Regions from separate parts of the Streptomyces sp. NPDC093600 genome, predicted to be linked through region 3. Evidence: riboswitches for the same ligand, from Rfam matches in the RefSeq annotation. Region 3 holds a riboswitch; each other region holds the start of a gene.

What was found. A riboswitch is a leader RNA that binds a small molecule or an ion and turns the genes downstream of it on or off. The one in region 3 is predicted to bind cobalamin.
Region 1: it holds a riboswitch for cobalamin, as region 3 does, so the genes downstream of both, cobN (cobaltochelatase subunit CobN) here and ACIRB4_RS18180 (energy-coupling factor ABC transporter permease) in region 3, are expected to answer to the same signal.
Region 2: it holds a riboswitch for cobalamin, as region 3 does, so the genes downstream of both, ACIRB4_RS04655 (ribonucleoside-diphosphate reductase subunit alpha) here and ACIRB4_RS18180 (energy-coupling factor ABC transporter permease) in region 3, are expected to answer to the same signal.

What each region holds. Positions count from the first base shown of each region.
Region 1 is NZ_JBIWIU010000009.1:5,605-15,691, reverse strand. It holds gene ACIRB4_RS21800 (D-2-hydroxyacid dehydrogenase family protein) at 1-474, shown strand, start outside; gene ACIRB4_RS21795 (nucleoside hydrolase) at 596-1,564, shown strand; gene ACIRB4_RS21790 (DoxX family protein) at 1,616-1,837, shown strand; gene abc-f (ribosomal protection-like ABC-F family protein) at 1,966-3,561, shown strand; gene cobN (cobaltochelatase subunit CobN) at 3,659-7,285, opposite strand; cobalamin riboswitch at 7,324-7,457, opposite strand; gene ACIRB4_RS21775 (cobalamin biosynthesis protein CobG) at 7,527-8,834, shown strand; gene ACIRB4_RS21770 (precorrin-8X methylmutase) at 8,849-9,484, shown strand; gene ACIRB4_RS21765 (precorrin-2 C(20)-methyltransferase) at 9,481-10,087, shown strand, end outside.
Region 2 is NZ_JBIWIU010000001.1:947,307-957,393, forward strand. It holds gene ACIRB4_RS04635 (hypothetical protein) at 1-37, shown strand, start outside; gene def (peptide deformylase) at 98-727, shown strand; partial or broken gene ACIRB4_RS04645 (UTRA domain-containing protein) at 940-1,318, shown strand; gene ACIRB4_RS04650 (ribonucleotide-diphosphate reductase subunit beta) at 1,375-2,385, opposite strand; gene ACIRB4_RS04655 (ribonucleoside-diphosphate reductase subunit alpha) at 2,385-4,733, opposite strand; cobalamin riboswitch at 4,866-5,006, opposite strand; gene ACIRB4_RS04660 (YbdD/YjiX family protein) at 5,179-5,400, opposite strand; gene ACIRB4_RS04665 (carbon starvation CstA family protein) at 5,397-7,634, opposite strand; gene ACIRB4_RS04670 (GntR family transcriptional regulator) at 7,835-8,599, opposite strand; gene ACIRB4_RS04675 (extracellular solute-binding protein) at 8,887-10,087, shown strand, end outside.
Region 3 is NZ_JBIWIU010000006.1:338,632-348,718, reverse strand. It holds gene dhaK (dihydroxyacetone kinase subunit DhaK) at 1-753, shown strand, start outside; gene dhaL (dihydroxyacetone kinase subunit DhaL) at 762-1,400, shown strand; gene ACIRB4_RS18185 (PTS-dependent dihydroxyacetone kinase phosphotransferase subunit DhaM) at 1,397-1,801, shown strand; cobalamin riboswitch at 1,876-2,084, shown strand; gene ACIRB4_RS18180 (energy-coupling factor ABC transporter permease) at 2,113-2,814, shown strand; gene ACIRB4_RS18175 (energy-coupling factor ABC transporter substrate-binding protein) at 2,820-3,179, shown strand; gene cbiQ (cobalt ECF transporter T component CbiQ) at 3,186-3,935, shown strand; gene ACIRB4_RS18165 (ATP-binding cassette domain-containing protein) at 3,932-4,780, shown strand; gene ACIRB4_RS18160 (FAD-dependent oxidoreductase) at 4,900-6,924, shown strand; gene ACIRB4_RS18155 (PadR family transcriptional regulator) at 6,955-7,488, shown strand; gene rpmF (50S ribosomal protein L32) at 8,322-8,492, shown strand; gene ACIRB4_RS18145 (GTP-binding protein) at 8,498-9,745, shown strand; gene ACIRB4_RS18140 (heavy metal translocating P-type ATPase) at 9,747-10,087, opposite strand, start outside.

The sequences.
Region 1 (10,087 bases), on a different contig from region 3:
CGTATCGCTCTCGCCTTCGGGATGGACGTCCTCGCCTGGAGCCCGAACCTGACCGACGAACGGGCCGCCGAGCACGGCGTCCGACGCGCGCCGACGAAGGACGGTCTGCTGGAACGCGCCGACATCGTCTCCCTTCACATGGTCCTCTCCGAGCGCACCCGCGGCCTGATCGGGGAGCGCGACCTGCGCGCGATGCGCCCCTCCGCGTACCTCGTCAACACCTCCCGCGCCGGGCTCGTCGACGGCGAGGCGCTGGTGCGGGCCCTGCGCGAGGGCTGGATCGCGGGGGCCGGCCTCGACGTCTTCGACACGGAGCCCCTCCCGTACGACGACCCCTTGCGCTCCCTGCCGAACGTGCTCGCGCTGCCGCACCTCGGGTACGTCACGGAGGCCAACTACGCGCGGTTCCACGGCGGCGCGGTCGAGGACATCGAGGCGTACCTGGCGGGAGAGCCGATCCGGCTGCTGGGTTGAGACGGGGGCCGGAGTCGTCGGGGGGCCGAGAGCGACGAAGCCGGACCGACACGAGTGACAGCCGGCACCGATCACCGCCGCGGCGAGTGACGGCCGGGCGGTCGTGTGGGACGGTGGAGACATGGCCGTACCCGTGATCCTCGACTGCGATCCCGGTCACGACGACGCCTTCAACATCCTGCTGGCCGCCGCCCATCCGGCCGTCGACCTGCTGGCCATCACCACCGTGGCGGGCAATCAGACGGTCGAGAAGACCACGCTCAACGCCCGCCGCGTCTGCGCCGTCGCGGGGATCGAGGGCGTGCCGATCGCGGCCGGCCGCAGTCGGCCGCTGCACGGCGCGCCGCTGGTCGGCGAGAACATCCACGGCGGTTCGGGGCTCGACGGGCCCGGCTTCGGCGAGGGCGAGCCCGACGTGCCGCAGGATCAGCGCGACGCCCTCACCCTCATCCGGGACACCCTGCTCGCCCACCCCGCTCCGGTGACCCTGGTGCCGACGGGGCCGCTGACGAACGTCGCGACGTTCCTCCTCGCGCATCCGGAACTCACCCATCGCATCGAGCGGATCGTGCTGATGGGCGGCTCGACCGGGCGCGGGAACACCACCCCCGCCGCGGAGTTCAACATCCTCTGCGACCCGGAGGCGGCGGACATCGTCTTCAGCAGCGGGCGGCCGGTGACGATGTTCGGCCTGAACGCCACCCACCAGGTCCGCGCGACACCCGATGTCGTCTCCCGCATCGCAGCACTCGGTACGCCGCTCTCCCGGCTCTGCGTCCGGCTGCTGACCTACTTCACCACCGCCTACCGCGAGGTGTACGGCCTCGACGCCCCGCCGCTGCACGATCCGCTGACCGTGGCGCACCTGATCGACCCGTCGGTGGTCAGTCTCGTGCGGGCGGCGGTGACGGTCGAACTGGCGGGGACGTACACGCGGGGCGCGACGGTCGTGGACCTCGACGGGGTGACGGGCCGCCCGGCCAACGCGGAGGTGGGGATGGAGGTCGACGTCCCGGCGTTCTGGGACCTGATCGTCGAGGCGGTGCGGGTGCTCGGCGCTCGTACGGACCGGACACCCTCCGCCTCCTAGCGGCCCGCCCGCGCGGCGCTCGTACGGACCGGACACCCTGGGAACCACTCCATGTTCGTTGCCCATGCCGTGGTCGCGGTGATCCTCGCTCTCGCGATCTCCGCCTCCGCCTTCCTGTCCTTCACACGCAATCCCCAGGCCGTCGAGAGCATGGCCAAGGTGGGGGTCCCGGAGTCATGGCTGCCGTGGCTCGGTACGGCTAAGGCGGCAGGCGCCGTCGGCCTGCTCGCCGGGCTCGTGGTGGCACCCCTGGGTGTCGCGGCGGCGAGCTAGCCTCCGCCTGAAACCAACGAGACGAAACGTCTTGCGGTGATGCGCGGCAAGGGGCTAGGGTCATGAAAAGCGAAACGAGACGTCTCGTCTCGACTGCCTTCGCTGATCCGATCACCGAGATACGAAGGATGTCGCCCTTGTTCCGTGCCCAACTCACCGACGTCACCAAGCGGTACGACGACCGGCTCGTTCTCGACCGGGTGTCCCTCAGCGTCCGTCCCGGCGAGCGCGTCGGCGTCGTCGGCGACAACGGCTCCGGAAAGACCACGCTCCTGCGGCTCCTCGCCGGCCTGGAGCCGCCCGACAACGGCACCGTCTCCGTCGACTCCCCCGGCGGTCTCGGATACCTCGCCCAGACCCTGGACCTGCCCGGCACCGCGCGCGTCGGCGACGCGATCGATCTCGCACTCGCCGACGTACGAGAGCTGGAGCGGCGGATACGGGCCGCCGAGGCGACCCTGCGGGACACGCGGGACCTCGCCGGGTACGCCGAACTGCTCGCCGCGTTCGAGGCGCGCGGTGGGCAGGACGCCGACCGGCGGGTCGAGACCACGCTGCGGCGGCTCGGCGAACGCGCCCCGCTCGACCGCGGCCGGCTTCTCGGCACGCTCTCCGGCGGACAGCGGTCCCGGATCGCGCTCGCCGCGACGCTCGCCGCGGATCCCGAACTGCTGCTGCTCGACGAACCCACCAACGACCTCGACGACGAGGCCGTCGCCTGGCTGGAGGAGCGGCTGCGCACCCATCGGGGGACGGTCGTCGCCGTCACCCACGACCGGGTCTTCCTCGACCGGGTCACCACGACAGTCCTGGAGGTGGACCATGAACGGCGGACCGTACGCAGGTACGGCAACGGCTACGCGGGCTATCTGACCGGGCGGGCCGCCGAACGGGCCCGGTGGCAGCGGGAGCACGACGAGTGGCGCGCCGAACTCGCCCGGTACTCCGCGCTCGCGGACACGAACATCGACCGCTTCTCCGCGATCCCGCGCAAGGCGCCGGCCGCCTTCAGCGGGGCCGGGGCGTTCCGGGCCCGGTCACGGGCGCACGGCGCGATGAGCCGTATCCGAGCGGCGCGGGAGCGGCTCCAGCGGCTCACCGAGCACCCGGTCGCGGCGCCCCCGGACCCACTGTGCTTCACGGCACGCGTGGAGGGCACGGCAGGGCCGGTCGTCCTGACCGACGTACGGGTGGAAGGGCGGCTGCGCCTTGACTCGCTGCGGCTGGACGCAGGCGGGCGACTCCTGGTCACCGGGCCGAACGGCGCGGGGAAGACCACGCTGCTCAAGCTCCTCGCCGGCGAACTCACGCCTGACGAGGGGACGGTGGCCGCGCCGCCCCGGGTCGGGATGCTCCGGCAGGACACGGCCCTGCCGGGCGACCCGCGCTCGGTGGCGGAGGCCTTCGGGCCGGGGCGGGAGGAGGAACTCCTGTCGCTTGGCCTGTTCGCCGAGCAGGACCTGGCGACGCCGGTACGGGCCCTCTCGGCGGGCCAGCGCCGCAAGCTGGAACTGGCCCGTCTGGTCACCCGACCCGCGGACCTGCTCCTCCTCGACGAACCGACGAACCACCTGGCCCCCGCGCTGGTGGAGGAAGTGGAGGCAGCCCTCGCCGGCTACCCCGGCACCCTGGTGATCGTCACCCACGACCGCCGCATCCGGAACGGCTTCCGGGGCCGCCGCCTGGAACTGGCCCCGTGGGCCACCGCACGGTACCCGGCGTGAACGGAGGCCGCGCGAAGGGGGCGCACGGCCCTCTCCCGGTCCGCACAGACGCGCGGCGGACCGGGGAGCGTCACCAGCGGCCCCCATGGACGGCGGTTCAGCCCTTGTCGGCCTCGCCGTCGTCCGCGCCGCCCTCCAGGTCGCCCTCGGTCTGGAGGAAGACCTCTCGCAGGGCCGCCAGGGTCTGCGGGTCCGGCTTCTCCCACATGCCGCGGGACTCGGCCTCCAGCAGACGCTCGGCGATGCCGTGCAGCGCCCAGGGGTTGGCCTCCTGGAGGAAGGCGCGGTTCTCCGGGTCCAGGACGTAGGCCTCCGTCAGCTTGTCGTACATCCAGTCGGCGACCACGCCGGTCGTGGCGTCGTAGCCGAAAAGGTAGTCGACCGTCGCCGCGAGCTCGAACGCGCCCTTGTAGCCGTGGCGGCGCATCGCCTCGATCCACTTCGGGTTGACCACGCGGGCCCGGAAGACACGGGAGGTCTCCTCGACCAGGGTGCGCGTACGGACGGTCTCGGGACGGGTCGAGTCACCGATGTACGCCTCGGGGGCCGTGCCCTTCAGCGCGCGGACGGTCGCCACCATCCCGCCGTGGTACTGGAAGTAGTCGTCGGAGTCGGCGATGTCGTGCTCGCGCGTGTCGGTGTTCTTCGCCGCCACGGCGATCCGCTTGTACGCCGTCTCCATCTCCGCCCGGGCCGGTCGGCCTTCGAGACCGCGGCCGTAGGCGTATCCGCCCCACACGGTGTAGACCTCGGCCAGGTCCGCGTCCGTGCGCCAGTCGCGCGAGTCGATCAGCTGGAGGATCCCGGCGCCGTACGTGCCCGGCCGCGAGCCGAAGATGCGGGTCGTGGCACGCCGCTCGTCGCCGTGCTCGGCCAGATCGGCCTGCGCGTGGGCCCGTACGAAGTTGGCGTCGGCCGGCTCGTCGAGCGAGGCCGCGAGCCGTACCGCGTCGTCGAGAAGCCCGATGACGTGCGGGAACGCGTCACGGAAGAACCCCGAGATGCGCAGGGTGACGTCGATGCGCGGGCGGCCCAGCTCCTCCAGCGGCACCGGCTCCAGGCCGTTGACCCGGCGCGAGGCGTCGTCCCACAGCGGGCGGACACCCAGCAGGGCCAGCGCCTCCGCCACGTCGTCGCCCGCCGTGCGCATCGCGCTCGTCCCCCACAGGGAGAGCCCGACGGAGGTCGGCCATTCGCCGTTGTCGGTGCGGTAGCGCTCCAGCAGGGAGTCGGCGAGCGCCTGGCCGGTCTCCCAGGCGAGGCGGGAGGGCACGGCCTTGGGGTCGACCGAGTAGAAGTTGCGGCCGGTCGGCAGCACGTTGACCAGGCCGCGCAGCGGCGAGCCCGAGGGGCCCGCCGGTACGAAGCCGCCGTTCAGCGCGTGGACGGCGTGGGTGAGTTCGTCGGTCGTGCCGGCGAGCCGCGGCACCACCTGCTCGCACGCGAAGCGCAGGACGGCCACGACCTCGGGGCCGTACGCGTCGGCGACCGCCGGGACGGCGTCCACGGACCAGCCCGCGGCCTCCATCGCCTCGATCAGCTCGCGCGCCTTCGCCTCCGCCTCGTCGGCCGTCCGCAGCGTCGCCGCCGACTCGTCCAGGCCCAGGGCCTCGCGGAGGCCCGGCAGCGCCTGCGTGCCGCCCCAGATCTGCCGGGCGCGCAGGATCGACAGGACGAGGTTGACCCGCGCCTCGCCCTCCGGCGCCCCGCCGAGCACATGCAGACCGTCCCTGATCTGCGCGTCCTTGACCTCGCAGAGCCAGCCGTCGACATGCAGCAGGAAGTCGTCGAAGCCGTCGTCGTCGGGCCGGTCCTCCAGCCCCAGGTCGTGGTCGAGCTTGGCGGCCTGGATCAGCGTCCAGATCTGGGCGCGGATCGCCGGCAGCTTCGACGGGTCCATGGAGGAGATCTGCGCGTACTCGTCGAGGAGCTGCTCCAGGCGCGCGATGTCGCCGTAGGAGTCGGCGCGGGCCATCGGCGGCACCAGGTGGTCGACGAGCGTCGCGTGGACGCGCCGCTTGGCCTGGGTGCCCTCGCCCGGGTCGTTGACCAGGAACGGGTAGACGAGCGGCAGATCGCCGAGCGCCGCGTCCGGGCCGCAGGCGGCGGACAGACCGGCGTTCTTGCCGGGCAGCCACTCCAGATTGCCGTGCTTGCCGAGGTGGACCATGGCGTCCGCGCCGAACCCGCCGTCGGCCTGGGAGGCCGCGATCCAGCGGTAGGCGGCCAGATAGTGGTGGGACGGCGGGAGATCGGGGTCGTGGTAGATCGCGATCGGGTTCTCGCCGAAGCCGCGCGGCGGCTGGATGAGGATCAGCAGGTTCCCGCGGCGCAGCGCCGCGAGGACGATGTCGCCCTCGGGATTGCGGGAGCGGTCCAGGAACATCTCGCCGGGCGGCGGCCCCCAGTGCTCCTCGACCTGCTCGCGGAGCTCCTGCGGCAGCGTCGCGTACCAGCGCTTGTAGTCGGCGGCCGGGATGCGGACGGGGTTGCGGGCCAGCTGCTCCTCGGTGAGCCAGTCCTGGTCGTGGCCGCCGGCCTCGATGAGCGCGTAGATCAGCTCGTCGCCGTCGCCGGAGACCAGGCCGGGGATCTCGTCCTCGGGTCCGAAGTCGTAGCCCTCCTCACGCAGCCGGCGCAGCAGCGCCACGGCGGAGGCGGGGGTGTCGAGACCGACTGCGTTGCCGATCCGGGAGTGCTTCGTCGGGTACGCGGAGAGGACCAGGGCCAGGCGCTTCTCGGCGTTCGGGATGTGCCGCAGGCGGGCGTGGCGGACGGCGATCCCGGCGACGCGGGCCGCGCGCTCGGCGTCGGCGACATAGGCCGGGAGCCCGTCCTCGTCGATCTCCTTGAAGGAGAACGGCACGGTGATGAGCCGGCCGTCGAACTCGGGGACGGCGACCTGGCTGGCGGCGTCGAGCGGGGAGAGACCCTCGTCGTTCTCCTCCCAGGCCGTACGCGAACCGGTGAGGCAGAGCGCCTGCAGGATCGGTACGTCGAGCGCGGCGAGCGCGCCCGCGTCCCAGGCCTCCTCGTCGCCGCCGGCCTGGGCCTCGGCGGGCTTGGTGCCGCCGGCGGCGAGGACGGTGGTGACGATCGCGTCGACGCCGCGCAGCCGCGCGAGCAGTTCGGGTTCGGGGGCGCGCAGGGAGGCCACGTACAGCGGCAGGGCCTGGGCTCCGGCGTCCTCGACGGCGTCGCAGAGGGTGCCGATGAAGGCGGTGTTCCCGCTCATGTGGTGGGCGCGGTAGTAGAGCACCGCGACGGTCGGGCCGTCGGTCCTCCGGGGGGTGCGCTCCAGCGGGCCCCAGGTGGGGGCGGCGGCCGGGGCCTCGAAGCCGTGGCCGGTGAGCAGCACGGTGTCGGCGAGGAACCGGGCGAGCTGCTCCAGGTTGCCGGGGCCGCCGTGGGCGAGATAGGCGTGCGCCTCGGTGGCGACGCCGATCGGGACCGTGGAGGTCTCCATGAGCTGGGCGTCGGGCGCCTGTTCGCCGGAGAGCACGACCAGCGGCTTCCCGGCGGCGCGCAGCGTCTGCAGCCCGTCCTCCCAGGCCCGCAGGCCGCCGAGGAGGCGTACGACGACGAGGTCCGAGCCGTCCAGGAGACCGGGAAGGTCGTCGGGGGCGAGGCGCGAGGGGTTGGCGAACCGGTACGCCACCGGGCCGCCGGCCGCGCGGGCGCTGAGCAGGTCGGTGTCGGAGTGCGACAGCAACAGAATTCGCATGCGAGCGCAGGCCTTCCTCGGGGTTGTCCGCGCCCCGGGTGGTCGTGTGGACGGCGGGAGTTCCTGACTCACCGGGACGCTGGTGCGACCTGGCTCACAGTGGCGGGACCGCGCCGGATTCTCACCGGGCTTCCTCCCCGGGGCCCTGGGACCCCATGCCGTTCTGCATAGTAGATCCTGCCCCCGCCAGGCCGGGGGGTTGGCCGGATCACACCCGGTGGGCACGCGGATTCACGTGGGTATGCTCGCCGCCATGCCGCCCACCCCACCCACCACGCCCAACCCGGGCGAACCCGTCATACGGGACCGTGGCGACGCCTGCCCCGGGGCGCTCCGGCTGCACCCCGCCGACGACGGCCGCCTGGCCCGACTCCGCCTGCCCGCAGGCTTGCTGACGGCTCGCCAGGTGGAGGTCCTGGCCACCGTGGCGGAGGTCCTTGGCGACGGCCGGGTCAGTGTCACCTCCCGGGGAAACGTGGAGCTGCGGGGCCTCGCGGAGGGCTGCGGCGCGCAGCTGGCGGAGCTGCTGGCACCGGCCGGCCTCCTGCCGTCCCCGACCCATGAACGCGTCCGGAACGTGGTGGCCTCACCGGCCGCGGGACTGGACGGACTCAGCGGCGGTGACGTGCAGTTGTGGGCGCGCCAGCTGGACGCGCTGCTGTGCGCCCGGGAGGGGACGGCGGCCCTTTCCGGCCGTTTCCTCTTCGTCCTGGACGACGGCCGGGGGGACGTGGCCGGTCTCGGCGGAGATGTGACCTTGATCGCAGCAGGGCCGACGGTACGGCTCCGGGTCGGCGACCAGGTCTTCCAGCTGGGCGCCGACGACGCGCCCCGCGCCGCGCTCGCCGCCGCCGAGGCCTTCCTGGCCGCCGCCCGAGCCGCGGGGAACGGCGCCTGGCGGGTCCGTGAGCTGCCCGAGGGGCACCAGCCGGACCTGACCGGGGCGCTCGCCCGGGCCGGGATCGCGGCCGAGCCCGTACCCGCGCCGGAACTCCCGCACGGCGAACCCCCCGCGCCCGGGGTGCTCGGCGAGAGCGCCGTCTCCGTCCTGGCGCCCCTCGGCCGGCTGACGGCCGAACAGCTGCGCGCCCTGGCCGCCACCGCTGGAGAGGTGCGGCTCACCCCCTGGCGGGGCGCCGTCGTCACCGGCTTCCCGGACCGGACGGCCGCGGCGCGACGGCTGCGCGAGCTCGACGCGTACGGGCTGATCACGGACCCCGGCTCCCCCTGGGCCGGGGTCGGCGCCTGCACCGGACGCCCCGGCTGCGCCAAGTCCCTGGCCGACGTCCGCGCCGACGCGACCCCCGGCTGCGCCAAGTCCCTCGCCGACGACCGCGCCGACGCCGTACCCGGGCGCTCCGCCGGCCTCCCCGTCCACTTCTCCGGCTGCGCCCGCCGCTGCGGCCACCCCCAGGGCCCCCACGGCACCTGGGTGGACGTCGTCGCCACCGACGAGGGCGCCTATCTGGTCGACGGCGTCCCCACGCCCCGTACAAGCCTCACCGAAGCAGTCGCAACGGCCCGCACCACCGCCCGCACAACGAGATGAGCGAGAACGACACGATGTTCGCCTACGAGAAGGACGGCGCGGAGATCTACCGCCAGTCCTTTGCCACGATCCGCGCCGAGGCGGACCTCGCGGGTCTGCCCGCCGATGTCGCCCAGGTCGCGGTACGGATGATCCACGCCTGCGGCATGACCGACCTCGTACGCGATATCGCCTACTCGCCGCAGGTCGTCTCCCGCGCCCGCGCCGCCCTGCGCGCCGGCGCCCCGATCCTCTGCGACGCGCAGATGGTCGCCAGCGGGGTGACCCGTAAGCGGCTGCCCGCCGACAACGAGGTGATCTGCACCCTCTCGAACCCCTCCGTGCCCGCGCTCGCCGCCGAGCTCGGCACCACCCGCAGCGCCGCCGCCCTCGAACTCTGGCGCGACCGCCTCGAAGGCTCCGTCGTCGCCATCGGCAACGCCCCCACCGCGCTCTTCCACCTCCTGGAGATGATCGCCGAGGGCGCCGGGAAGCCCGCCGCCGTCCTCGGCATACCGGTCGGCTTCATCGGCGCCGCCGAGTCCAAGGACGCCCTCGCCGCCCAGGAGCTGGGCCTCGAGTACCTCGTCGTACGGGGCCGGCGCGGCGGCAGCGCGATGACGGCCGCCGCGATCAACGCGATCGCTCACGAAGCGGAGATCCAGGCATGACCGTGGTGACCGGAAAGCTGTACGGCGTGGGCCTCGGGCCCGGCGACCCGAACCTGATGACGGTGGCGGCCGTGAAGGCCATCGCCGCCGCCGACGTGATCGCGTACCACTCGGCCCGGCACGGCCGGTCCATCGCCCGGTCCATCGCGGCGGAGCACATTCGCGAGGACCACATCGAGGAGCGGCTGATGTACCCGCTCACGGTGGAGACGACCGACCACCCCGGCGGCTACCGCGGCGCGCTCGACGACTTCTACGAGGAGGCGGCGGCGCGGCTCGCCGCCCACCTGGACGCGGGCCGCACGGTCGCCGTCCTCGCCGAGGGCGACCCGCTCTTCTACGGCTCGTACCAGCACATGCACAAGCGTCTGGCACACCGCTACGAGACGACCGTCATCCCCGGTGTCACCTCCGTCAGCGCGGCCGCCGCGCGGCTCGGCGAGCCGCTGTGCGAGGCCGAGGAGGTCCTGACGATCATCCCCGGCACGCTGCCGGAGGACGAGCTGACGGCCCGGCTCGCGGGCACGGACTCGGCGGTCGTGATGAAGCTGGGCCGGACCTTCCCGGCCGTGCGGCGCGCCCTGGAGCGGGCGGGCCGCCTGG
Region 2 (10,087 bases), on a different contig from region 3:
CAGCCGTGAGTGGCGGGATCTCGAAGAGGTCTGCTGACCATTGCCCGTAGGCTGTACGCGACCATCGCTGGGGTTTTGAGGAAGGCGCAGAAGCGACATGGCGCAGCAGGAGACGGACGAGCAGATCAACGACGGGTTCGTCGTGGACACGGAGGACTGCGAGGCGCGTGAGCTCGCCCACCGTGAGCGCGGCACCGCACGCCCGATCACGGTCGTCGGCAACCCGGTGCTCCACAAGGAGTGCAAGGACGTCACCGAGTTCGACGACAAGCTCGCGGCGCTGATCGACGACATGTTCGCCAGCCAGAAGGCGGCCGAGGGCGTGGGCCTGGCCGCCAACCAGATCGGTGTGGACCTCAAGGTCTTCGTCTACGACTGCCCGGACGACGACGGTGTGCGGCACACCGGTGTCGTGGTCAACCCGGTCCTCCAGGACCTGCCGGCCGACCGCCGCGTCCTCGACGACTCCAACGAGGGCTGCCTCTCCGTCCCCACCGCGTACGCCTCGCTGGCGCGCCCGGACTACGCCGAGGTGCACGGCCAGGACGCCAAGGGCAACCCGATCAAGGTCCGCGGCACCGGCTACTTCGCCCGCTGCCTGCAGCACGAGACGGACCACCTCTACGGCTACCTCTACATCGACCGCCTCTCCAAGCGCGACCGCAAGGACGCCCTCCGGCAGATGGCCGAGGGCACGCCGCGCTACGAGACCGTCCCGAACGACTGACGCGAGCCGCTTCGCGTCCGCACGGCGCGGTGGCCGGCCCATCCGACCGCCGCGCCGATCGCGTACCAGAAGAGGTCCGGCGCGTTGAACGACGTACCGAGCACGAGCCGCGCGAGTACTGTGCGCGGCCGGCGCCGCCGGCACGCCGCTGAGCTGGAACAGCTCATGCCCGTCGTTGCCGTGCCAGTGCCATGGGTGACGACCACCTTGGGGAGCATCGGCAGCGGACCATACGCCCCTCCGCCTTCATGGCCCCGGCCCCTTCCGGGAAGCCGTACCGGTGGCTCACCGAGGCCGCGCGGCTCGGCGCACGGCCCCACAGCACCCTGCTGGAAGTGGCCGAGGCGCAGCCTCCGGCCGACGTCTGCCGCCTTGGGTCTCGGGCGTGGCGAAACGGCACTGCTGCGCAGTCAGGTGCTGTCCATCGACGACGAACCGGCGGAACTCGTGCTGTCCTACTACCCCTTGAGTATTGCCCGCTCCACCGCTCTCATGGAGAGACGCAAGATCAAGGGCGGCACCCCGACGCTCCTGGCCGCCTTGGGCTTCCCGCCGCGGCTCAGCGTCGACCGGGTCTCGATTTCAGTGCCTGAGGCCACGTCCCCCGTCGCACGAGATGGGGGACGTGGCCGGCATGCAGTGGTGCCTCAGAAGTCCTCGTCCAGGTCCACCGAGCCCTCGACCGCGACCTGGTAGGCCGACGGGCGGCGCTCGAAGAAGTTCGTCAGTTCCTGGACGCCCTGGAGCTCCATGAACGCGAACGGGTTCTCCGAGCCGTACACCGGGGCGAAGCCGAGGCGGGTGAGCCGCTGGTCGGCGACGCACTGGAGGTATTCGCGCATCGACTCGGTGTTCATGCCCGGCAGTCCGTCGCCGCACAGGTCCCGGCCGAACTGCAGCTCCGCCTCCACGGCCTCCTTCAGCATGTCCGTGACCTGCTGCCGGAGCGCGTCGTCGAAGAGGTCCGGCTCCTCCTTGCGGACGGTGTCCACGACCTCGAAGGCGAAGTTCATGTGCATCGTCTCGTCCCGGAACACCCAGTTGGTGCCGGTGGCCAGGCCGTGCAGCAGGCCGCGCGAGCGGAACCAGTACACGTACGCGAAGGCGCCGTAGAAGAACAGGCCCTCGATGCAGGCGGCGAAGCAGATCAGGTTGAGCAGGAAGCGGCGGCGGTCGGCCTTCGTCTCCAGACGCTCGATCTTCTCCACCGAGTCCATCCAGCGGAAGCAGAACTGCGCCTTCTCGCGGATGGAGGGGATGTTCTCGACGGCGGCGAACGCGGCGGTGCGGTCCTCCGGGTCGGGCAGGTAGGTGTCGAGCAGCGTCAGGTAGAACTGGACGTGCACGGCCTCCTCGAACAGCTGGCGCGAGAGGTACAGCCGCGCTTCGGGGGAGTTGATGTGCTTGTAGAGCGTCAGCACGAGGTTGTTGGCGACGATCGAGTCACCGGTCGCGAAGAACGCCACCAGCCGGCCGATCATGTGCTGCTCGCCCGGTGTCAGCTTGGCGAGGTCGGCGACGTCCGAGTGGAGGTCGACCTCCTCCACGGTCCAGGTGTTCTTGATCGCGTCCCGGTAGCGCTCGTAGAAGTCCGGGTAGCGCATCGGACGCAGGGTCAGCTCGAAGCCCGGGTCGAGCAGGTTCTTGTCAACGGACATTACTGGCAGGCCTCGCAGGACTCGGGGTTTTCGAGGGAGCAGGCGACGGCGTCTTCCGGCGTCGCCTGTACGGGAATCGGGGCGGCGGCCTGGGCGGCGCGGGCGATCCGGGTCGCCGGGCGGGAGCGCAGGTAGTACGTCGTCTTCAGGCCCTGCTTCCAGGCGTACGCGTACATGGACGACAGCTTGCCGATCGTCGGCGTCTCCAGGAACAGGTTCAGGGACTGCGACTGGTCCAGGAACGGGGTGCGGGCCGCCGCCATGTCGATGAGGCCGCGCTGCGGGATCTCCCACGCCGTCCGGTACAGCTCGCGCACCTCGGCCGGGACCCAGGTGAAGCCGGCCACCGAGCCGTTGGACTCGCGCAGCGCCTCACGGGTCTGCGCGTCCCACACGCCGAGCCGCTTCAGCTCGTCCACCAGGTAGGAGTTGACCTGGAGGAACTCGCCGGAGAGCGTCTCGCGCTTGAAGAGGTTGGAGACCTGCGGCTCGATGCACTCGTACACGCCCGCGATCGAGGCGATCGTCGCGGTCGGCGCGATGGCGAGCAGAAGGCTGTTGCGCATGCCGACCGCCGCGATCCGCTCGCGCAGGGCGGCCCAGCGCTCGGGCCAGTTCAGCTCCACGTCGTAGTGGTCGGGGTGCAGGACGCCCCGGGCGGTGCGGGTCTTCTCCCAGGCCGGGAGGGGGCCGTTGCGCTCGGCGAGGTCGGCGGATGCCTCGTACGCGGCGAGCATGATCCGCTCGGCGATCCGCGTCGACAGGGCGCGTGCCTCGGGCGAGTCGAAGGGCAGCTTCAGCTGGAAGAAGACGTCCTGGAGGCCCATCGCGCCCAGGCCCACAGGCCGCCACTTGGCGTTGGAGCGCCCGGCCTGCTCGGTCGGGTAGAAGTTGATGTCCACGACCCGGTCGAGGAAGGTGACGGCCGTACGGACGGTCGCGTCGAGCCGCTCCCAGTCGATGTCACCGCCGGTCACGAAGGCGCCCAGGTTGACCGAACCGAGGTTGCAGACGGCCGTCTCGCCGTCGTCCGTCACCTCCAGGATCTCCGTGCAGAGGTTGGAGGAGTGGACCGTGTGGCCCGGCTCCGCCGTCTGGTTGGCGGTCCGGTTCGAGGCGTCCTTGAAGGTCATCCAGCCGTTGCCGGTCTGGGCCAGCGTGCGCATCATCCGGCCGTACAGGTCGCGGGCCGGCATGGTCTTGCGGGCCAGGCCCCTGGACTCGGCGGCGCGGTAGGCGGCGTCGAACTCGTCGCCCCACAGGTCGACCAGCTCGGGCACGTCGGCGGGGGAGAACAGCGACCACTCGGCGTCGGCGTTCACCCGGCGCATGAACTCGTCGGGGATCCAGTGCGCCAGGTTGAGGTTGTGCGTACGCCGCTGGTCCTCACCGGTGTTGTCGCGCAGCTCCAGGAACTCCTCGATGTCCGCGTGCCAGGTCTCCAGGTAGACGGCGGCCGCGCCCTTGCGGCGCCCGCCCTGGTTCACGGCGGCGACGGAGGCGTCCAGGGTCTTCAGGAACGGCACGATGCCGTTGGAGTGCCCGTTGGTGCCGCGGATCAGCGAACCGCGGGCGCGGATGCGGGAGTACGAAAGACCGATGCCGCCGGCGTGCTTGGAGAGCCGGGCGACCTGGTGGTAGCGGTCGTAGATGGAGTCCAGCTCGTCCAGCGGCGAGTCGAGCAGATAGCACGACGACATCTGCGGGTGGCGGGTGCCGGAGTTGAACAGCGTGGGGGAGGAGGGGAGGTAGTCGAGCCGGCTCATCAGCCCGTACAGCGCCGCGACCTCGTCCAGCGCCCGTACGGAATCGTCCTCGGCCAGCCCGGCCGCGACCCGCAGCATGAAGTGCTGGGGCGTCTCGATCACCTTGCGGGTGATCGGGTGCCGGAGCAGATAGCGCGAGTACAGCGTCCGCAGCCCGAAGTAGCCGAACCGGTCGTCGGCGGCCGGGTCGATCAGCGCGTCCATCCGGTCCGCGTGGGCGGCCACGAACGCGGCCGTACGGTCCGCGATCAGACCCTCCCGGTGCCCCACCGCCACCGACGCCGAGAACGCCACCGCGCCCTGCCCGGCGGCCTCCTCCGCGATGGTCCGGGTCAGCAGCCGGGCCGCGAGCCGGGAGTACGCCGGGTCCTCGGCGATCAGACCGGCGGCCGCCTCGGTGGCCAGCTCCCGCAGCTCCGCCTCGTCCGAGGCGGCGTTGCGGCCGCGCAGCGCCGCGGCGGCGACCTTGCCCGGGTCGGTGTCGGGGAGGTCGGCGGTGAGGTCGGTCAGGGTCCGGAGCAGCAGCGTCCCGGGTCCGTCGCTCTCGATCGCCGCGGCCGGATCGGCTGGCGCGATGGTCACGTGGGGCTCTCCCTCGCTCGGCCCGGGGGGCGGCGACGGGGAGGCGGACGGCAGGCGCACCCGTACGCGGGCGCGCTCCGTGTCCACCGGCCCACTCCGCGAGGCCCGGACGACTCTGGCACCCGGAACGGACGGACCGGGCGCACTGTCGGCAGGTGTTCGGACTCGAAGGAGCGCAAAAGCACGCCAACACACCGTTGCGGGACAGTTCCGGATTTCCACCGGATTCCCCTGCGGCGACAGCGAGCACGAGCATACATGTGGGGGGCGCTTCTCGAAGCACCCCCCACATGTAGTGGCGTTGGGTGTCGGAGCTCCTCGCCGAAGCCGAGGTGTCCGTCGTCGGGGAGACGCGCGCGGTGAGTTCGCCGGGGGCCTCACATAGCGGGCCGCCGCCTCCCCGGGAGGGGGGAAGGCGGCGGCCCGTCGGACGGCCGGTGAGGGCTCAGCAGCAGCGGAACCCCTCGCGCGGATCGGCTTCCCGCGCGTCGGTGCGGCTGCGCTCGAACTCCCGCCGGGTCATCACCTCGGCGTCCGGGTCGCAGCTTCTGGCGTGGGCGACGTACCGGTCGTAGACGGCCTCGCCGGACAGCTCCCGCACGTACCAGCGGATCGCGTGCACCGCGCGCCGCAGATGGCGGACCGTGTTCGCCGTGCTCGTGCTCATGCCGAGCCGGTCCCGGTCGGCACGTCACCCCGCGGCTCGCCCGGTGCGCTCTCCTTACGCATGCCGCCTCCGGCGCCGAGTCCGGCGGCCACCAGCTCCGCCTTCTCCTCCTTCGTGGGGAACATGCCGGCGGGCGCGACGAGTTTCGACTCGGTGTGCGGCGCCTCGGAGAGCCGGACGCCCTCCGGGTTCCTGATCGCCTTGAAGCAGACCCGGCCCGCGTCGGCGATCACCACGATGATGAGGATCGCGAACAGCGCGGACAGCACGCCGTCCACGGTGGAGTTGGTGACGACGGTGTGCATGTCGTCGATCGACTTGGCGGGCGGGAGCACCTTGTCGGCGTCGATGCCCGCCTGGTACTTGTCCCGCTGGGCGAAGAAGCCGACCCTCGGGTCCTCGGAGAAGATCTTCTGCCAGCTCGCGGTCAGGGTGACGGCGACGTCCCAGGCGAGCGGGACGCCGGTGACCCAGGCCCACTTCAGGCGACCGGACTTGATGAGCAGCGTGGTGCAGACGGCCAGCGCCACGGCGGCGAGCAGCTGGTTGGCGATGCCGAACAGCGGGAACAGCTGGTTGATACCGCCCAGCGGGTCGTGCACGCCGACCCAGAGGAAGTAGCCCCAGCCGCCGACGACGACCGCGCTGGCGAACCAGACGCCCGGCTTCCAGCTGACCTGGCGGAACGGCTTGTAGACGTTGCCCAGCATGTCCTGGAGCATGAACCGGCCGACGCGGGTTCCCGCGTCCACGGTCGTGAGGATGAACAGAGCCTCGAACATGATCGCGAAGTGGTACCAGAAGGCCTTCATCGCGGTACCGCCGATGACGGCGGAGAAGATCTCCGACATGCCGAGCGCGAAGGTCGGGGCGCCGCCGGTACGCGAGAGCAGGCTCGCCTCCTCGACGTCCTTGGCCGCCTGGGCCAGCGCCTCGGGGGTGATGGTGAAGCCCAGGTTGGCGACGGCCTCGGAGGCTGACTGGACCGTGGTGCCGACGACTCCGGCGGGGGAGTTGATGGCGAAGTACAGACCCGGGTCGATGATGCACGCGGTGATCATCGCCATGATGGCGACGAACGACTCGGTGAGCATGGCCCCGTAGCCGATCATCCGGACCTGCGTCTCCTTCTGGATCATCTTCGGGGTGGTGCCCGAGGAGACCAGGGAGTGGAAGCCGGAGAGCGCGCCGCAGGCGATGGTGATGAAGACGAACGGGAACATCGAGCCGGCGAAGACGGGACCGTCGCCGCGCGTCGCGAAGTCCGTGACGGCGTCCATCTTCATGGTCGGCAGGGCGATGACCACGCCGAGCGCGAGGAAGACGATGGTGCCGACCTTCATGAAGGTCGACAGGTAGTCGCGGGGCGCGAGCAGCATCCAGACCGGGAGCACGGAGGCCAGGAAGCCGTACACGATCATCCAGATGACCAGGGTGCCCGGTTCGAGGGTGAAGGTGTCGGCCCAGGACGACTCGGCGACCCAGCCGCCCGCGACGATGGCGAGCAGCAGCAGCGCCACGCCGATGACCGAGACCTCGGTGACCCGGCCCGGGCGCAGGACGCGCAGGTAGACGCCCATCAGCAGGGCGATCGGGATCGTCATGCCGATGGAGAAGACGCCCCACGGGGAGTGGGCGAGGGCGTTGACGATGACCAGGGCCAGCACCGCGAGCAGGATGATCATGATGGCGAAGACCGCGATCAGCGCGGCGGCGCCACCGAACGGGCCGATCTCGTCACGGGCCATCTGGCCCAGCGACCGGCCGTTGCGCCGGGTGGAGAAGAACAGCGTCACCATGTCCTGGACGGCGCCGGCGAAGATGACGCCGACGATGATCCAGATGGTGCCCGGCAGATAGCCCATCTGCGCGGCGAGCACCGGGCCGACCAGCGGGCCCGCGCCGGCGACCGCCGCGAAGTGGTGTCCGAAGAGCACCCTGCGGTCGGTCGGGTGGAAGTCGACACCGTTGTCGAGGCGCTCGGCGGGAGTGGCCCGTGTCTTGTCGACCTTCAGTACGCGCCGTGCGATGAACCGGGCGTAGAAGCGGTAGGCGATCGCGTACGAGCCGAGCGCGGCCGCGAGCATCCAGGCGGCGGAGACGTCCTCACCGCGGGAGAGCGCGAGTACGGCCCAGCCCGCCGCGCCCACCAGGGCGACGAGCGACCAGATGGCGATGGACTTGGGAGTGAGGCCTTTTCGCCCTGTATCGGGTGTTGCTTCCGGCTCTGGCATTGCTGCAACCGTCCCCTCACTGATCACCGTGTAATGCGCAGGAAATCTAGGCGCTGGCTTCGCGCAGCGTCACCCCCCGTCCGCATATCGGTACGGCAACGCTTTTCCGCTCAACTGCCCGGCGGGGAACGCCGAAGGCCCCGCGGAGGGTGCTCCGCGGGGCCTTTCGGGGGCGTTCGGGGGTGTTCGGCAGGTGGGTCTCAGCCGTTGGGGCGCTTGAGCCGTGCGACGAACTTGTACCGGTCGCCGCGGTAGACCGAACGCACCCACTCCACGGGCTCCCCCTGGGCGTCCAGCGAGTGCCGGGAGAGCATCAGCATCGGCAGGCCCACGTCCGTACCGAGCAGACCGGCCTCGCGCGGGGTGGCCAGCGAGGTCTCGATCGTCTCCTCGGCCTCCGCGAGGTGCACGTCGTACACCTCGGCGAGCGCGGTGTAGAGCGAGGTGTACTTCACCAGCGAACGGCGCAGCGCGGGGAAGCGCTTGGCGGACAGGTGCGTGGTCTCGATCGCCATCGGCTCGCCGCTGGCGAGGCGCAGCCGCTCGATCCGCAGCACCCGCCCGCCCGCCGCGATGTCGAGCAGTCCGGCGAGGGTGTCGTCGGCGGTGACGTAACCGATGTCGAGCAGCTGCGAGGTGGGCTCCAGGCCCTGGGCCCGCATGTCCTCGGTGTAGGAGGTGAGCTGCAGCGCCTGGGAGACCTTGGGCTTGGCCACGAACGTGCCCTTGCCCTGGATGCGTTCGAGGCGGCCCTCGACGACCAGCTCCTGGAGGGCCTGGCGCACGGTGGTGCGTGAGGTGTCGAACTCGGCGGCGAGGGTGCGCTCCGGCGGGACGGGCGTGCCGGGCGGCAGGGTCTCCGTCATGTCGAGCAAGTGCCGCTTCAGTCGGTAGTACTTGGGCACGCGCGCGGTACGGGTGGCGGCACCGCCCTCCGTCTCCGTGCTGCCCGGGTCCGTGGCCATGCTCCGCCTTCCCGACTCCTGTGCTGCTGCCGTCACCGGCTCCTCCGTCTGTCGCGGCTCACATGGTGGCACGGACCGGTCACGGGTCGTCGCCCTCCCTCAGGTGTCGGTCCGATAACGGACGCGACTGCCCTTCTTATACACCCTTGACACCCCTAAAGGTCTAGGCCAAGCTCCCGGTACTGGTCTAAACCATTAAAGACCAGCTCCCAGCCCCAAACGAGCGTTACTCGGCGTATGTCTTCGCGCGGCGGGCAGGGGTTGCAGGCATCCCTGAGGAGGGTGGCGTGAAGCGCAAGCTCATCGCGGCGATCGGCGTCGCGGGCATGATGATCAGCATCGCGGCGTGCGGCGGTTCCGGCAAGGGTGGGGACTCGGCCGGGGGCGACGTCAAGGAGATCACCGTCTGGCTGACGGTCGACGCCCAGAACAACTGGCCCGAGCTGGTCAAGGCCGCCGACGACGCTGTGACGAAGAAGCACCCGGGCATCAAGATCAACCACGAGTACTACGGCTGGCCGGACAAGAACACCAAGCTCGACGCCGTACTCGCCACGGACAAGGCCCCGGATGTTGTCGAGATGGGCAACACCGAGATGATCAGCTACATGGCCAAGGGCGCCTTCGCCGAGGTCGACGCGTCGAAGTTCGAGAACTCCGACAAGTGGCTCGACGCGCTCAAGGACTCGGTCACCTACAACGGCAAGACCTACGGCGTCCCCTACTACGCCGGTGGCCGCGTGGGCACCTGGCGCAAGGACATCGCCGCCGAGGCGGGCGTCAAGGCCGCCCCGAAGACCTGGGCCGAGCTGACCGCCGCGCTCGACGCCATCCAGAAGAAGAAGGGCGACAAGTTCAGCGCCTGGTACCAGCCGTCGCCCGACTGGTACGCCGCGATGTCCTTCGTCTACGACGCCGGCGGCTCCATCGCCGAGCAGAACGGCGAGACCTGGAAGGCGAACCTGTCCTCGCCCGAGTCCCTCAAGGGCCTCAACGAGTACAAGAACATCGTCGACAAGTACATGCACGGCGACAAGACCAAGGACGAGTCCGACCGCCCGGTCGTCTTCGGCCAGGGCAACGCCGCCACGATGTTCGCCGCCGGGTGGGAGGGCGCCACCGCCGCCGACCCGAAGACCGACAAGGTCGGCGGGCTGAAGGACAAGCTCGAGAACTTTGTGATGCCCGGCCCGTCGGGCAAGAACCTCCCCGTCTTCCTCGGCGGCTCGGACCTGGCCATCCCGGTCAAGTCCAAGGCGCAGGGCGTCGCGGCCGAGTGGATCGCCGCCTTCACCGGCGCCGAGGGCCAGAAGGGCCTCGTCGCCAAGGGCAACCTGCCCAACAACAAGGCGGACCTCGCCCCGTTGAAGTCCGACCCGGCGACCGCCGTCCCGGCCACCGCGGCCGAGTCGAGCTGGTTCGTCCCGACCGCTCCCGGCTGGGGCCAGGTCGAGAAGGCCCAGACCCTCAAGACGATGCTCATCGACA
Region 3 (10,087 bases):
CCCGTGCCCGATCAGATGGTGCGGGCCGCCGCCGCGGTGGACAGCGGGGCCGGTGTGCTCTTCGTCGTCAAGAACTACACCGGGGACGTGCTCAACTTCGAGATGGCGGCCGAGCTCGCCGAGGACGAGGGCGTCCAGGTCGCCAAGGTCCTGGTCGACGACGACGTGGCCGTGACCGACAGCCTCTACACCGCCGGGCGGCGCGGGACGGGGGCCACGCTCTTCGTGGAGAAGATCGCGGGGGCCGCCGCCGAGGAGGGCGCCCCGCTGGAGCGGGTGGAGGCGATCGCCCGGCGGGTGAACGAGCGGTCGCGGTCCTTCGGCGTCGCGCTGAGCGCCTGCAGCACGCCCGCCAAGGGCAGCCCCACCTTCGACCTCCCCGAGGGCGAGCTGGAGTTGGGGATCGGGATCCACGGCGAGCCGGGGCGCGAGCGGCGCGCGATGATGACCTCGCGGGAGATCGCGGACTTCGCCGTCGATGCCGTACTGGACGACCTGCGGCCGTCCGGCCCGGTCCTGGCGCTGGTGAACGGCATGGGCGCCACCCCGCTGCTCGAACTGTACGGGTTCAACGCCGAGGTGCAGCGGGTGCTGCACGAGCGCGGGACTCCGGTCGCCCGCACCCTGGTCGGGAACTATGTGACCTCCCTCGACATGGCCGGCTGTTCGGTCACGCTCTGCGAGGCCGACGAGGAACTGCTACGCCTGTGGGACGCGCCCGTGCAGACGCCTGCCCTCCGCTGGGGCCGGTGAGAAGGAGAGTGAGCGAAGTGACCGAAGTGATCGAGGGAAACGAGCCGGGCCGGTTCGATGCCGCGTTCTTCCAGCGCTGGCTGAGCGTCGCCGCTTCCGCCGTCGACCGTGAGGCCGACCGTCTCACCGAGCTCGACTCGGCGATCGGCGACGCCGACCACGGCTCCAATCTGAAGCGCGGGTTCGCCGCCGTGACGGACGTCCTGGAGAAGGAGCCGCCCGCCACCCCGGGGGCCGTACTCACCACGGCCGGACGGCAGTTGATCTCCACCGTCGGGGGTGCCTCGGGGCCGCTGTACGGGACGCTCCTGCGCCGCACCGGCAAGGCGCTCGGCGACGCCGGGACCGTGACCCGCGAGACGTTCGCCGACGCGCTGGCCGCCGGGGTCGCCGCCGTCGCCCAGCTCGGCGGGGCCCAGGTCGGCGACAAGACGATGCTGGACGCCCTCGTCCCGGCGGCCGAGGCGCTGCGCGAGTCCTTCGCGGCCGCCCGGACGGCGGCCGAGGAGGGCGCGCTGGCGACCGTACCGCTCCGGGCCCGCAAGGGCCGCGCCAGCTACCTGGGCGAACGGTCGATCGGGCACCAGGACCCCGGGGCCACCTCGTCCGCGCTGCTGATCGCCGCCCTCGCGGAGGTGGCCGGATGAGCGGGCAGGTCGGCATCGTTCTCGTCTCGCACAGCGCCGCCGTCGCCGCGGCCGTGGCAGAACTCGCCCAGGGCCTCTCGGGCGGCGGCCCCACCGCACCGATCATGCCCGCCGGAGGCACCCCGGACGGCGGCCTCGGCACCAGCTCCGAGCTGATCGCCGAGGCGGCGAAGGCGGTCGACCGGGGCGCCGGTGTGGCCCTCCTCGTCGATCTGGGCAGCGCCGTGCTGACCGTCAAGGCGCTGCTCGCCGAGGGTGACGAGCTGCCCGAGGGATCGCGGCTCGTGGACGCGCCCTTCGTCGAGGGCGCGATCGCCGCCCTCGTCACGGCGTCGGCGGGCGGGGACCTGGACGCCGTGGAGGCCGCGGCCTCGGAGGCGTACACGTACCGGAAGGCGTGAGCGGGCGGGCGGCGTAGCACCCGTCACGGGCCGTACCGGGAGGCGACCGTGTTGTGATGTAGCTGGTCAACGCACTAGTGTCGCAGGGCCTTGGTGTACGGGAAACCGGTGCAGTACCGGTGCGGCCCTCGCCACTGTGATCGGGAGGTCCGGCTCCACCCCCTTGGGGAGAACCCTCAGGGGAGCCACTGCACCGCCGCGGGAGACCGTCGCGGTGTGGGAAGGCGGAGTCCGGGCGGCATGACCGTCAGCCAGGAGACCGGCCAAGGTGCGTTGTCCATCCACGAGGTGCTGGAGAGGGTCTCCCAACCATGCATATCGCCGAGGGGTATCTGCCCCCTGTGCACGCGGCCGCCTGGGGCGTCGCGTCCGCGCCGTTCGTCGTCCACGGGGTCCGTGCCCTGACCCGTGAGGTCAAGGCCCATCCCGAATCCACTCTGCTGCTGGGCGCTTCCGGCGCTTTCACCTTCGTCCTGTCCGCGCTCAAGATTCCGTCGGTGACGGGCAGTTGCTCGCACCCCACGGGAACGGGCCTCGGCGCGATCCTGTTCCGGCCGCCCGTGATGGCGGTCCTGGGCACGATCACGCTGCTCTTCCAGGCGCTGCTCCTGGCGCACGGCGGGCTCACCACCCTCGGCGCCAACGTCTTCTCGATGGCGGTCGTCGGTCCGTGGGCCGGGTACGGGGCGTACCGGCTGCTGCGCCGGTTCGACGTGCCGCTGATGGTGAGCGTGTTCTTCGGCGCGTTCGTCGCCGACCTGTCCACGTACTGCGTCACCAGCGTGCAGCTGGCGGTCGCGTTCCCCGACCCCGCCAGCGGTGTGCTCGGCGCGCTGGCGAAGTTCGGCGGGATCTTCGCCGTCACGCAGCTGCCGCTCGCGGTGAGCGAGGGCCTGCTCACGGTGCTCGTGATGCGTCTGCTGACGCAGTCGAGCAAGGGCGATCTGACCCGGCTCGGGGTGCTGCTTCCCGGCGCCAGGAAGAGCGAGACCACGGAGGCGGTGGCCCGATGAGCCCGATGAGCAGGAACACGAAGATCAACGCCCTGCTGCTGCTCGCCGTCGCCGCGCTGGCGGTGCTGCCGCTGATCCTGGGGCTCGGCGACCACAAGGATGAGCCGTTCGCGGGGGCCGACGCCGAGGCGGAGGCCGCGATCACGGAGATCCGGCCCGACTACGAGCCGTGGTTCAGCCCGCTGTACGAGCCTCCGTCCGGCGAGGTCGAGTCGGCGCTGTTCGCGCTGCAGGCGGCCATCGGCGCCGGTGTCCTCGCGTACTACTTCGGTCTGCGGCGCGGACGTCGACAGGGCGAGGAGCGCGCGGCGGCGTCGCAGGGGACGCGGGCGGCGATGGGGGCGCGGGCCCCGGGCGACGAGTAGGTCGCGATGCTGCCGATCGACGCGGCGGCGCACAGCAGTCGCTGGCGCCGCCGTCACCCGTGCGAGAAGGCCGCTCTGGGCTTCGGCCTGACGCTGTGCGCGGTCTGTCTGCCGCCGTGGCCGGGCGCCGTCCTGGTGGCGACGGCCACCCTCGCGGTGCTGCTCGGTCCCGCCGGAGTGCCCGGACGTCAGCTGTGGCGGGCGTTCCGGATCCCGCTGGGCTTCTGCGTGACGGGCGCGGTGCCGCTGCTGTTCGAGGTGGGAGGGGCGCGCGGCTTCGTCGCCCTGGCGCCGGAAGGACCGCTGCACGCGGGTGAGCTGCTGCTGCGCACATCGGCCGCGTCGCTGGGCGTGCTGCTGTTCGCGTTCACCACACCCGTCTCGGACGTGCTGCCCCGGCTCGTACGGGCGGGGGTGCCGGCGCCGGTCGTGGACGTCGCGCTCGTGATGTACCGGATCAGCTTCCTGCTGCTCGACTCCATGGCCAGGATCCGGCAGGCCCAGGCCGCCCGGCTGGGGCTGACGACGCGGGCGGCCACCTGGCGCTCGCTCGCCGGGCTCGGCGCGACGGCGTTCGTACGCGCCTTCGACCGGGCGCAGCGGTTGCAGTCGGGGCTGGCGGGGCGGGGGTACGACGGCACCCTCCGGGTCCTCGTGCCCGGCGCGGCCGTCTCGCGGCGGTTCCTGGCGGCGACGGCCGGGCTGCTGGCCGGCCTCGTCGCTCTCACTCTCGTACTGGAAAGGTCCCTGCCGTGAGTCTTCGTTCCCCTGTCGTGGAACTGGTGAGGGCGGGCTTCGCCTACGAGGACGGGCCTCCCGTCCTCGACGGGATCGACTTCGCCGTGCCGGAGGGGCGGGCGCTCGCGGTGCTCGGAAGGAACGGCAGCGGCAAGACGACCCTGCTGCGGCTGCTGAGCGGGGGCCTGCGCTGCGGCAGCGGCGCGCTCCGGCTGGACGGCGAGGAGGTGTCGTACGACCGGAAGGGTCTGACGCGGTTGCGGACGACCGTGCAGCTGGTCGTGCAGGACCCGGACGACCAGCTGTTCGCGGCGTCGGTCGGCCAGGACGTGTCGTTCGGGCCGATGAACCTCGGCCTGCCGGAGGAGGAGGTACGGCTCCGGGTGCGCGAGGCGCTGGAGGCGCTGGACATCGTGGCGCTGGAGGACCGGCCGACGCATCTGCTGTCGTACGGGCAGCGCAAGCGTGCGGCGATCGCGGGCGCCGTGGCGATGCGGCCGCGGGTGCTCATCATGGACGAGCCGACGGCCGGGCTGGATCCCCACGGGCAGGAGCGTCTCCTTGAGGTGCTCGCGCGGCTGCGGGAGTCGGGCACGACGGTGGTGATGGCGACGCACGACGTCGATCTGGCCCTGCGCTGGGCCGACGAGGCGGCGGTGCTGTCACCGGAGGGATTGCGGACGGGCCCGATCACCGATCTCCTCGCGGACGACGCCCTGCTCGCGGCGGCGCGGCTCCGGCAGCCGTGGGGGATGGCGGTGACCCGCCTGCTGCACGCCCACGGCCTCCTCCCGGAGGGCGAGAAGGGCCCCCGCACGGCGGAGGAGCTGGCCGCGTGGTCGGGCGTGCCGGGCGGCCCGTAGACGACTCGCGGTGGTGGACGTAGCGCAGATCACCCCTCCACCGTTATGCAACTTGTTGCACAACGCGCCTCCGGTCGTCTACAACAGAGCGTGACGACCCCGCGCGAGGAGACGCCCCCATGGACCCGATCACCCCGTACCCGCACCTGCTGAGCCCGCTCGACCTCGGGTTCACCACCCTGCCCAACCGGGTGCTCATGGGCTCCATGCACGTCGGTCTCGAGGAGGCCGAGAACGGCTTCGCGCGGATGGCCGCCTTCTACGCCGAGCGCGCCCGAGGCGGTGTCGGCCTCATCGTGACCGGCGGTATCGCGCCGAACGACGTCGGTCGCCCCTGGGACGGCGGGGCCAAGCTCAGCACGGACGAGGAGGTCGCCGAGCACCGGCTCATCACCGACGCCGTGCACGAGGCGGGCGGCCGGATCGCGATGCAGATCCTGCACTTCGGCCGGTACGCCTACCACCCCGCCCTCGTCGCGCCCAGCCCCATCCAGGCGCCGATCAGCCCCTTCGTACCGAACGAGCTCACCGACGCCGAGGTCGAGCAGACCATCGAGGACTACGCCCGCTGCGCGGAACTCGCCAAGGCCGCCGGGTACGACGGCGTCGAGGTGATGGGCTCCGAGGGCTATCTGATCAACGAGTTCATCGCCGCCGCCACCAACCAGCGCACCGACCGCTGGGGCGGCAGCTACGAGAACCGGGTCCGCTTCCCGCTGGAGATCGTGCGCCGCATCCGCGAGCGCGTCGGCGAGGAGTTCATCCTCATCTACCGGCTCTCGATGCTCGACCTGGTCCCCGGCGGCTCGACGCTCGACGAGGTCGTCGCGCTCGCCAAGGAGATCGAGGCGGCCGGCGCCACCATCATCAACACGGGCATCGGCTGGCACGAGGCCCGTATCCCGACCATCGCCACCTCCGTGCCGCGCGGCGCCTACACCTGGGTCACCAAGAAGCTGATGGGCGCGGTCTCCGTGCCGCTGGTCACCAGCAACCGCATCAACACCCCCGAGGTCGCCGAGCAGATCCTCGCCGAGGGCCGCGCGGACATCGTCTCCATGGCCCGGCCGTTCCTGGCCGACCCCGACTTCGTCGCCAAGGCCGCCGCGGACCGCGCCGACACGATCAACACCTGCATCGGCTGCAACCAGGCATGCCTGGACCACACCTTCAGCCTGAAGATCACTTCCTGCCTGGTGAACCCGCGCGCGTGCCACGAGACCGAACTGGTCCTCTCCCCCACCCGCCGGGCCAAGCGAATCGCCGTCGTCGGCGCCGGCCCCGCCGGGCTCGCCTGCGCGGTCTCCGCCGCCGAACGCGGCCACACCGTCACCCTGTTCGACTCCTCGGACCGGATCGGCGGCCAGCTGAACATCGCCAAGCGGGTCCCGGGCAAGGAGGAGTTCGACGAGACGCTGCGCTACTTCCGGGTCCAGCTCGACGCCCGGGGCGTCGAGGTCAGGCTGAACACCACGGCCACGCCGGAACTCCTCGCAGGGTACGACGAGGTGGTCGTCGCCACCGGAGTCACCCCGCGCACCCCCGAGATCGAGGGCATCGACCACCCGAGCGTGGTCAGCTACCTCGACGTCCTGCGCGACGGCGCGCCCGTGGGCGAACGGGTCGCGATCATCGGAGCGGGCGGCATCGGCTTCGACGTCGCGGAGTTCCTCACCGACGGCGGCGAGGGTGCGAGCCAGGACGCGGAGACGTACTTCCGCCAGTGGGGTGTCGACACCAGCTACGCGACGCGCGGCGGGCTGCGCACCCCCGAGCGGCCCCGGCCGCCGCGCCAGGTCCACCTGCTCCAGCGCAAGTCCTCCAAGGTCGGCGCCGGTCTGGGCAAGACGACCGGCTGGATCCACCGCGCCGAGATGAAGCACCGCGGCGTCACCATGGTCGCGGGTGCGTCGTACGAGCGGATCGACGACGAAGGTCTGCACCTCACCGTCGACGGTGTTCCGCGGACGCTGCCCGTCGACACGATCGTGCTGTGCACGGGCCAGGAACCGCGCCGCGGCCTGTACGAGGAGCTGGTCGCCGCGGGCCGTAGCGCGCACCTGATCGGCGGCGCCGACGTGGCCGCCGAGCTGGACGCCAAGCGCGCCATCGACCAGGGCACCCGCCTCGCCGCCGCCCTGTGACGGGCACGGGGCGAATTTAGGATTGCGCGCATGTCCCTCCCGCACGCGATCCTGACCGCGCTGCTCGAGAAGCCGTCCTCCGGCCTCGAACTGACGCGCCGCTTCGACCGGTCGATCGGTTACTTCTGGTCGGCCACGCATCAGCAGATCTATCGCGAGCTGGGCAAGCTGGAGCAGGCGGGGCACATCCGTGCCCTGCCCGTCCAGGCCCCGGCCCGCGGGCAGAAGAAGGAGTACGAAGTCCTGCCCGCGGGCCGCGCCGAGCTGACCGGCTGGGTGGCCAGGACGGAGGACCCGAAGCCGATGCGGTCCGCGCTGCTGCTGCGGATGCGCGCGGCGGCGGTCGTGGGCGCTCCCGGCATGGTCGAGGAGTTGCGGCGGCATCTCGCCCTGCACCAGCGGCAGTTGGAGGAATACCGGGCGATCGAGGTACGGGACTTCCCACCCGCACGCCGGGAGAGCGAACCCGACCGGCTGCGGCATCTCGTCCTGCGCGGGGGGATCGATCTGGAGCGCTTCTGGGTGGAGTGGCTGACGCACGCCCTGAGCGAGCTGGAGCGCTAGGGAGTGTCCGGAAAGTATCGCCGTCCGCCCGGAGGGCGGGGTCTGCGGCGTCCGGTGCGTGCGATCGCGAGGCGGCCGGAAGCCCTCGTAGCGGAGCTACTTGGGCTTGTGGCCGACGCAGCGACCGCGCGTGCAGGGCGTCGCGGACCAGGCGAGACTTTCCGGACACGACCTAGGGGGTGTGCCCGGCGGATCTGCCGTGACGGGTACCTGCGGCACGCGGCCTGCCGTCGGTCGGCCACGGCCTCGATCCGGCCTCGACGGGCCACGATGGTGTCCCAGGCGGCGGCGGCCTCGGGCGACATCGACGGTGCCCCCGCAGCCCGCTTCCTGAGGAACTCGTCCGTCGGCGCGAGGCGTTCCTGCCACGTCGTGGCGTCGGTCAACCGCTCGCGGAGGCGTCGCTCGCGCCGCCCCCACAGGTCCTCGAGTCCGATGAGTGAGCCGTGCAGTTCGCCTGGGGAGACGCCCAGCAGCGCGTAGGCGGCCCGGGGTGACAAGCACACTTCGACGCACTCGACGCGCTCGCCGCGGATGCGGGCCTGACCGGGCGCAGTACGTGCGTGTCAGTCCGGCGGCGAAGCGGTCACGGAATCCGGCCATCCGGACGCCGTCGAGGGATGCGCCGCCGAGGGGGCGGGCGACCTCCCAGCCGTCTCGGCATCGCGATCCATGGGGGTGGGCCCCACTTCGTGTCCGCGCATGCCTCTACCGTCGCCGACTTCGGCGGTCCTGGCTGTACGAAAGTTCCGGGGCCAGGGCCACTTTTGTTAATGGGAACCATTTTCAGATAGCGTGGCCGTCACGTCCCGACGATGGAGGTCCGTTTCCCCATGGCCGTACCCAAGCGGAAGATGTCCCGCTCCAACACCCGCCACCGCCGCGCCCAGTGGAAGGCGACCACGCCCCAGCTGGTCCCGATCACGGTCGACGGCGTCGTCTACCGGGTGCCGCAGCGCCTGGCCAAGGCATACGAGCGCGGCCTGCTGCGCCCCGAGGGCTGAGCGCGATGACGGACACGGCGACGACGACGGCCGCCGCGCGCACACCCGCCGGAGCGCGGGACCCGCGCCTTCCGGTCACCGTCCTCTCCGGCTTCCTCGGAGCGGGCAAGACGACCCTGCTGAACCACGTCCTGTCCAACCGGGACGGCCTGCGCGTCGCCGTGATCGTCAACGACATGAGCGAGATCAACATCGACGCCGCGCTGGTCCGGGGCGGGGACGCCGCCCTCTCCCGTACGGAGGAACGGCTGGTCGAGATGACCAACGGGTGCATCTGCTGCACCCTGCGCGACGACCTCCTCGAAGAGGTCGACCGGCTGGCCCGCGAGGGGCGGTTCGACCATCTCCTCATCGAGTCCAGCGGCATCTCGGAGCCGATGCCGGTCGCCGCCACCTTCGCCTTCCCCCGCGACGACGGCGCCACGCTCGGCGATCTGGCCCGGCTCGACACCATGGTGACCGTGGTCGACGCGGCGAACTTCCTGCCCGAACTGGAGGGCGGCGACGGGCTCACCGATCGGGGCCTCGCCCCGTACGAGGACGACGAGCGGACCGTCAGCGATCTGCTGATGGATCAGATCGAGTTCGCCGACGTCATCGTCGTGAACAAGCTCGACCTGGTGGGACCGGCGGACGCCGACCGGCTGCGCGCCGCGCTGTCGCGGCTCAACCCGGCCGCCCGGATCGTCTCCGCCACCCACGGCCGGCTGCGGCCCGCCGAGCTCCTCGGCACCGGGCTCTTCGACCTGGAGCGCGCCCAGCAGGCGCCCGGCTGGGTGCGCGAGCTGAACGGCGACCACGTCCCCGAGACGGAGGAGTACGGCATCTCCTCCACCGTCTTCCGCGCCGAACGGCCCTTCCATCCCGGGCGGTTGTGGGACTTCGTGACGGAGGGCATGGACAGCGGCGCCTATGGACGGATCCTGCGCTCCAAGGGCTTCTTCCGGCTCGCGGGCCGTGAGCGGGTGACCGGGCTGTGGTCCCAGGCGGGCGCGGTGGCCCGCTTCGAGCCCTCGGGAGTCCTGGACGTCGAGCACCAGGGCCCGGGCGACGCCCAGGAGTTGGTCTTCATCGGTACGGAGCTGCGGAAGGACGCGCTGCAGACGGAGCTCGCCCGGTGCCTGGTCGCCGACGGGGAGACGGGCCCCTGGCCGGACCCATTCCCCGAGTGGGCCGTCCACGGCCTGGACGAGGTCTGCGAGCACGAGCACGCCGCCCCCGCCCCTCCCCCGCCGCAGGCCGTGCACGCCTGACTCACCCCCGCTCCGCCGCCTTCCGCCAGGCAGAGTCGCGCAGCAGCCGCAGCCCGTTGAGCCCCACCAGGACGGTGGAGCCCTCGTGCCCCGCCACGCCCAGCGGCAGCGGGAGGTGGCCCACCAGGTCCCAGACCACCAGGGCCCCGATGCAGGTGCCGGCGATCACCAGGTTCTGGACGACCAGCCTGCGCGCCCGGCGGGAGAGGGCCACGACGGTGGGAACGGTGGCCAGTTCGTCCCGTACGACGACGGCGTCGGCGGTCTCCAGCGCCAGGTCGGAGCCGGCCCGGCCCATGGCGATGCCGGTGTGGGCGGCGGCCAGGGCGGGGGCGTCGTTGA